Regions from separate parts of the Streptomyces sp. NPDC056361 genome, predicted to be linked through region 1. Evidence: riboswitches for the same ligand, from Rfam matches in the RefSeq annotation. Region 1 holds a riboswitch; the other holds the start of a gene.

Region 1 (3,399 bases):
CAGGTCCTTGATCCGGTCGATCGCGATCTGCTCGGCCACGTCGACGTGCTCGCAGCCGCCGTAGTAGCGGCGGCCCGGGTAGCCCTCGGCGTACTTGTTGGTGAGGACGGAGCCCTGGGCCTCCATGACGGCGACCGGAGCGAAGTTCTCCGACGCGATCATCTCGAGGGTGGACTGCTGACGGCGGAGCTCGGCGTCGACGGCGGCGGCGACGTCGGGGTCCAGCTCGTGGAGGGGAGTGTTCAGAAGCGACATGAATCGATCCCTTGGGGGTCTCGGTTAGCCGGCGGTGAAGGCGGTGTACTCGTCGGCGGAGAGCAGGTCCTTCGGCTCGTCCGCGAGGCGCACCTTGAACAGCCAGCCGCCCTCGAACGGGGCGGTGTTCACCAGCGCCGGGTCGTCGACGACGTCCTGGTTCGCCTCGACGACCTCACCGGTCACCGGGGAGTACAGCTCGCTGACGGACTTGGTCGACTCCAGCTCGCCACATTCCTCGCCCGCGGTCACGGTGCTGCCGACCTCGGGGAGCTGGACGTACACGATGTCGCCGAGCGCGTTCGCCGCGTGCTCGGTGATGCCGACGGTCGCGACGCCGTCAACGGCGTCCGTCAGCCACTCGTGCTCCTTGCTGTAGCGAAGCTGCTGGGGGTTGCTCATGGCCTGATTCTCCTGGATCGGGGGAGTACTGATGTACGTGGGTCTTGCGGGGTGAGACGCCGGGTGAGACGAATGCGTCACTTCTGGCGCTTGTAGAACGGCAGCGCCACGACCTCGTAGGGCTCGTGGGTGCCGCGGATGTCCACACCTACACCCGTGGTGCCGGGAGTCGCGTGCGCCGCGTCGACGTAAGCGATGGCGATCGGCTTGCCGAGGGTCGGGGACGGGGCGCCCGAGGTGATCTCGCCGACGACCTCGCCGCCGAAGACGACCGGGAAGCCCGCGCGGGGGACGCGGCGGCCCTCGGCGATCAGGCCGACCAGCTTGCGCGGCGGGGCGGTCTCGGCGCGCTCGGCGGCGGCCTCCAGCGCCTTGCGGCCGACGAAGTCGCCGGTCTTCTCGAACTTCACGACCCGGCCGAGGCCCGCGTCGAAGGGGGTGAGGGCGGTGGTCAGCTCGTGGCCGTACAGCGGCATGCCCGCCTCCAGGCGGAGCGTGTCGCGGCAGGACAGGCCGCAGGGGATCAGGCCGACGCCCGCGCCCGCCTCGGTCAGCGCCGTCCAGACGCCCTCCGCGTGCTCCGGCTTCAGGAACAGCTCGAAGCCGTCCTCTCCGGTGTAGCCGGTACGGGCGATCAGCGCGGGCACGCCCGCGACCGTGCCGGGCAGGCCGGCGTAGTACTTCAGGCCGTCCAGGTCGGCGTCGGTGATCGACTTCAGGATGCCGGGGGACTCCGGGCCCTGGACCGCGATCAGGGCGTACGCGTCGCGGTCGTCGCGGACCTCGGCGTCGAAGCCCTCCGCGCGGGCCACGAGCGCGTCCAGGACGATCTGCGCGTTGGAGGCGTTGGCGACGACCATGTACTCGGTCTCGCCGAGGCGGTAGACGATCAGGTCGTCGAGGATGCCGCCGTCCTCCTGGCAGATCATCGTGTAGCGGGCGCGGCCGTTGCCCACCGTGGAGATGTTGCCGACGAGGGCGTAGTCCAGCAGGTCGACGGCCTGCGGGCCGGTGACCGTGATCTCACCCATGTGGGAGAGGTCGAAGAGGCCGGCCGCCGTGCGGACGGCGTTGTGCTCGTCGCGCTCGCTGGCGTACCGCAGCGGCATGTCCCAGCCCGCGAAGTCGGTCATGGTCGCGCCCAGCGAACGATGCAGGGCATCGAGGGCGGTCAGACGGGGGGCAGTGCTCATGGGGTGGCTCCCGGGTCCCAAGGGCGTGATCGGTGACGAAACACATGACGGGCGAGGACGTCCTCCCCATCTGTCATGGAACCTGAGAGGTTCACCGAGAGCATCTCGTCACCGAGAGATCGGCTTGCACCTTGGGTGGGGACACGGCACGGTGTCCCGCTTTTCAGATCTGCCTCATCCGCGCGGTACGGGGCCTGAGAGATTCAAGGGAGGGTCTTGCTCCTTCGGCGTCCGGACGCCCTGGGGCGGCCCGGAACTCTCCCGCGCGGATTCGAGCGGCCGGTATGCGATTGTGTGGCGACTGTGCGCGCCTGGCGGGCACATCATTGCATGCGGTGTCGGCGGGGCAAATCGCTTGTGTCTCATTACCGTTTCTTTACACTTTGTGGGCAAGGGTCTCCTCAGGTCTCCTGAGACCCGACAGGGGGAGAGCGATGAGGATCGAGCACACCGGCGCCTACGCGACCGGCACCGGCATACCGGCCCAACGGGCCCGCGCCAGGACCCGCCGCCGCGGCCGGCTCCTGCGCGACCTCCGCGAGCGCGGCGGCCGCGGCCCCGGCGCCCTCGTCTTCGCCGCCGGCGACCTCGTCGTCGTCTCCGGCCTGCCCGGCAGCGGCAAGTCCACCCTCATGAAGCGCGCCGCCGAGGGCCACGTCATCGACTCCCAGGACACCCGCGAGCGCTGGGAGGTCCGCATGCCCCGCCTCCTGCCGTACGCCCTCTACCGCCCCCTCGTCCGCCTCGCGCACTACGCCGGGCTCCGCCGCGTCCTGCGCTCCGGCGCGAGCGCGATCGTCCACGACTGCGGCACCCAGTCCTGGGTGCGCGGCTGGCTCGCCCGCGAGGCCCGCCGCCGGGGCAGCGCCCTGCACCTGGTCCTCCTCGACGTGACCCCGGACACCGCGCGGGCCGGGCAGGACGCCCGGGGCCGCGGCGTCTCCGCCTACGCCTTCGCCCGGCACCGGCGGGCCGTCGGCCGGCTGCTGCGGGCCGCCGAGACCGGCAGCCTGCCGCCCGGCTGCACCTCCGTCACCCTCCTCGACCGCGCCGCCGCCGACACCCTCCGCCGCATCTCCTTCCGCGACGCCGCCTGACCGCGGCGGGGGACCCGTACCCTCCCTTTTGGCCACGGCGGCACCGGGGCGGCGTTAGGGTGCTGCCGGGCGGCCGGTACGGCAGGCCGTGCGAGAAGGGGAAACGCGACCGTGGACGTGACGTGGCCGGGCAACGAGCTCGAAGAGGTCCTTGCCGCCTCACTCGGCAACCCCGCGGCGGGAGGCCGGCTCGTCGAGGTGCTGGGCCGCAGCCAGGTCTGGGTGCCCCTGCCGAACGGCGGCGGCCCCGACAGCCCCGACCTCGACCTGCCCACCATGGAGATCGACGGCGCGGCCTTCGTCCCCGTCTTCAGCTCCGAGCAGCAGTTCCTCGCCTGTGTCGGTGACCACATGTCGTTCGCCGTCGCCCCCGCCCGCGACTTCGCCCGCGGCCTGCCCCCGCAGCTCGGCATCGCCCTGAACCCGGGCGGCGCCGCCGGGGTCCCGCTGCC
Region 2 (3,399 bases), on a different contig from region 1:
CAGCGCGGCCGGCAGCGTGTCCTCGGTGACCAGGTCCAGCGCCTCGATGTCGGCGGTGACGCCGAAGGCGCCCCACACGGCGGCGAGCTGCTCGCGCCCGGTGGTCTCGTCGCACGAGATCGACACGAGGTCGGCGTCGACGCGGTGGAGGTTCACGCCGGCCTCGCGGGCGGCGGCCACGACCTCGTCGGCCTTGCCCGGGACGCGGGCGGTGAGGGTGTCGAAGAAGGCGCCCTGGGTGAGCTCGACGCCCCCGGCGGTCAGACCCGCGGCGAGGATGGCGGCGTAGCGGTGCGTGCGCTCCGCGATCTGCTTCAGGCCGTCCGGGCCGTGGTAGACGGCGTACATGCCGGCCATGACGGCGAGCAGCACCTGAGCGGTACAGATGTTGCTGGTGGCCTTCTCGCGGCGGATGTGCTGCTCGCGGGTCTGCAGGGCCAGGCGGTACGCGCGGTTCCCGTCGGCGTCGACGGACACGCCCACGAGACGGCCGGGCAGGGAGCGGGCGTGCTTGTCCTGGACGGCCATGTAGCCGGCGTGCGGACCGCCGAAGCCCATCGGCACGCCGAAGCGCTGCGTCGTTCCGACGGCGATGTCGGCCCCGAGCTCACCGGGCGAGGTGAGCAGCGTGAGCGCGAGCAGGTCGGCGGCGACGGTGACGATCGCACCCAGCTCGTGGGCGGCGTCGATCAGCGGCTTGATGTCGCGGACGGCACCGGAGGCGCCCGGGTACTGGAGCAGCACGCCGAAGACGCCGCGCTCGGCGACCTCGGCGGGGATGCCCTCGCTCAGGTCGGCGACGACGACCTCGACACCGGTCGGCTCGGCGCGGGTCTCGATGACGGCGATCGTCTGCGGCAGGGCGTCGGCGTCGATGAGGAAGACGCCGTTCTTGACCTTGCCGACGCGGCGGGACAGCGCCATGGCCTCGGCGGCGGCGGTGCCCTCGTCGAGGAGGGAGGCGCCGGAGGTGGGCAGACCGGTCAGGTCGGCGACCATGGTCTGGAAGTTCAGCAGGGCCTCCAGGCGGCCCTGGGAGATCTCCGGCTGGTACGGCGTGTACGCCGTGTACCAGGCCGGGTTCTCCATGACGTTGCGCAGGATGACCGGCGGGGTGAAGGTGCCGTAGTAGCCCAGGCCGATCATCGGGGCGAGGACCTGGTTGCGGTCGGCGAGCGTGCGCAGCTCGGCGAGGACCTCGGCCTCGGTACGGGCGGCGGGCAGGCCCAGCGCCTCGGCGTTCTTGATCACGTCCGGCACCGCGGCGGCGGTGAGCTCGTCGAGCGAGCCGTAACCGACCTGGGCGAGCATCTTGGCGCGCGCCTCGGCGTCGGGCCCGATGTGCCGCTGCTCGAACGGGATGCCCTGTTCGAGCTCGGAGAGCGGAGTGCGGTTGGCGGTCATGTACGGAGGCCTCCTGGTCGTCACGACCTGCGAGGGGCACCACGGCGCGGGTACCCGGACGGCCTCCCCCTCTGTCATCTCAACCTGAGAGTTTCACCGGCACGCCGCAGGGCACGCCGGCTTTCACCGTCGGTGAGAGCGCGTGCCGCCGGGGGCACCGCTCTGCTTTCCAGAGTGACCTCGTCCGCGCGGTACAGGGGCCTGAGAGATTCCGGGGAGGATTTGCTCCTTCGGCGCCCACCGGAAAGGTTTCTCCGGGGGACTCTCCCGCACAGGGTCGACAGCCACAGCCAGCCTACCAGCGCGGTTGTGGGTTCCTTCGCTCAAGTGGCCGACATCCCAGTTGTGCACTTTCGTAGGGGTGTAGAGCAGTTGCGACCAGTTGGAGGGACCGTGCAGACCGACATCGATCCGCGCAGCCTGATCGGCCGCAAGGCGTTCGACCGGAACGGACACAAGATCGGCACCGTGGACGAGGTGTACCTCGACGACGCGACCGGCATCCCCGAATGGGCCGCCGTTCGCACCGGCCTCTTCAGCAGGGACGCCTTCGTCCCCCTGGAGCCCAGCGATCTCCTCGCCGACGGCCTCCACATCCCCTACGAGCGATCACTCATCAAGGACGCCCCCGACTTCGGCGTCGGCCGCCACCTCTCCCCGGAGCAGGAACTCCAGCTCTATCGCCACTACAGCCTCACCCTGCCCCCGTCGCCCGCCGACTACCCCGACACCGACTTCGGCCGCCTCGCCGGCCAGGACGGCACCTGACCCCCGCGCTCCCGCCCGGGGCCCCTTGCACAGCCGCACAGCACACAGCACCAGCCGCGCCGCCCCACCCGCGCCCGCCCGCGCAGGCGGCGCGGGTGGCGCGGGTGGCGCGGGACGCGTCCACCGAGGCCGCCCCCGGCCGCCCGAGACCGCCCACAGCCGTCCCAGCCAGGCCAGGGGCCGCCCCACCACGGCCGCCCTCACCCCACCAACGGCAGCGGCTCCCCCTCCTCCAGGTCCGGGTCGTCCACCGCGAACGTCCGGACCCGCCCCGGCACCGCCGACCCAGGCTCCTCGAACCGGACGGTGACCCGCCCGACCCCGCTGCCCTGCACCCAGCCGGCCCCGTACACCGCGTGCCGTACGTCACGCCCGGGCGCCCAGTGCCGCTCCACGGGCCCGGCAGCCTCTCCCCCGCCCTCCGCACCCGGCGCATCCCCCACGCTCGCCACAGGGGCCCCAGCAGCCGCAGAGGAGCCCTCAGCCCCTTCCGCCCCCTCCTCCGCATCCGAACCCTCACCCGCCCCCGTGGACGCCCCCGGCCCCACGCCCGCACCCGCCTGCGCGAACAGGTCCTCCTGCGTGTAGTCCGCGAGCCCGCTCACCCCCACCCCGAGCAGCCGCACGCCCCCGGTCGTGTCCACGGCCTCCAGGAGGCGCCCCACCGCCTCCCGTACGACGCCGGGGTCGTCCGTGGGCCCCCGCAGCGTCTCCGACCGGGTCAGCGTCGAGAAGTCGTACCGCCGCACCTTGAGGACGATCGTCCGCCCCGAGTGCCCCGAGGCCCTCAGCCGCCCCACGCACCGGTCGGCGAGCCGCTCCACCTCGACCCTGATCCGCACCCGGTCGTGCAGGTCCACGTCGAACGTGTCCTCGACCGACACCGACTTCGCGTCCCGCTCGGCCACCACGGGCCGGTCGTCGTACCCCTGGGCCATCCGGTACAGCGAGGTCCCGTGCGCACGCCCCAGGAGCCGTACGAGCTCGTCCTCGCCCGCCTCCGCGAGATCGGACACGGTGGTCATGCCGGCCCGCCGCAGGTGCTCCCCGGTCGCGGGCCCGACCCCGGGCAGGATCCGCACGGACCTCGGCCCCAGCAGCTCCCGCTCGGTGCCCGGCTCGATGAGCACGAGCCCGTTCGGCTTGGCCTCCTCGGACGCGATCTTCGCGATCATCTTCGAGCCCGCGAGCCCCACGGACCCCGTCAGCCCCGTCGTCGCCAGGATG

Evidence for each region. Region 1 has a riboswitch for glycine ahead of gcvT (glycine cleavage system aminomethyltransferase GcvT). Riboswitches for the same ligand answer to the same signal wherever they lie in the genome.
Region 2: it holds a riboswitch for glycine, as region 1 does, so the genes downstream of both, gcvP (aminomethyl-transferring glycine dehydrogenase) here and gcvT (glycine cleavage system aminomethyltransferase GcvT) in region 1, are expected to answer to the same signal.

Annotation. Positions count from the first base shown of each region.
Region 1 is NZ_JBHJQI010000205.1:4,662-8,060, reverse strand. Features, by position in the region: gene glyA (serine hydroxymethyltransferase) at 1-255, opposite strand, end outside; gene gcvH (glycine cleavage system protein GcvH) at 280-657, opposite strand; gene gcvT (glycine cleavage system aminomethyltransferase GcvT) at 735-1,850, opposite strand; glycine riboswitch at 2,024-2,124, opposite strand; gene ACFCY7_RS37520 (AAA family ATPase) at 2,285-2,947, shown strand; gene ACFCY7_RS37515 (enhanced serine sensitivity protein SseB) at 3,059-3,399, shown strand, end outside.
Region 2 is NZ_JBHJQI010000155.1:7,280-10,678, forward strand. Features, by position in the region: gene gcvP (aminomethyl-transferring glycine dehydrogenase) at 1-1,404, opposite strand, end outside; glycine riboswitch at 1,584-1,684, opposite strand; gene ACFCY7_RS34005 (PRC-barrel domain-containing protein) at 1,798-2,172, shown strand; gene ACFCY7_RS34010 (DNA polymerase IV) at 2,373-3,399, opposite strand, start outside.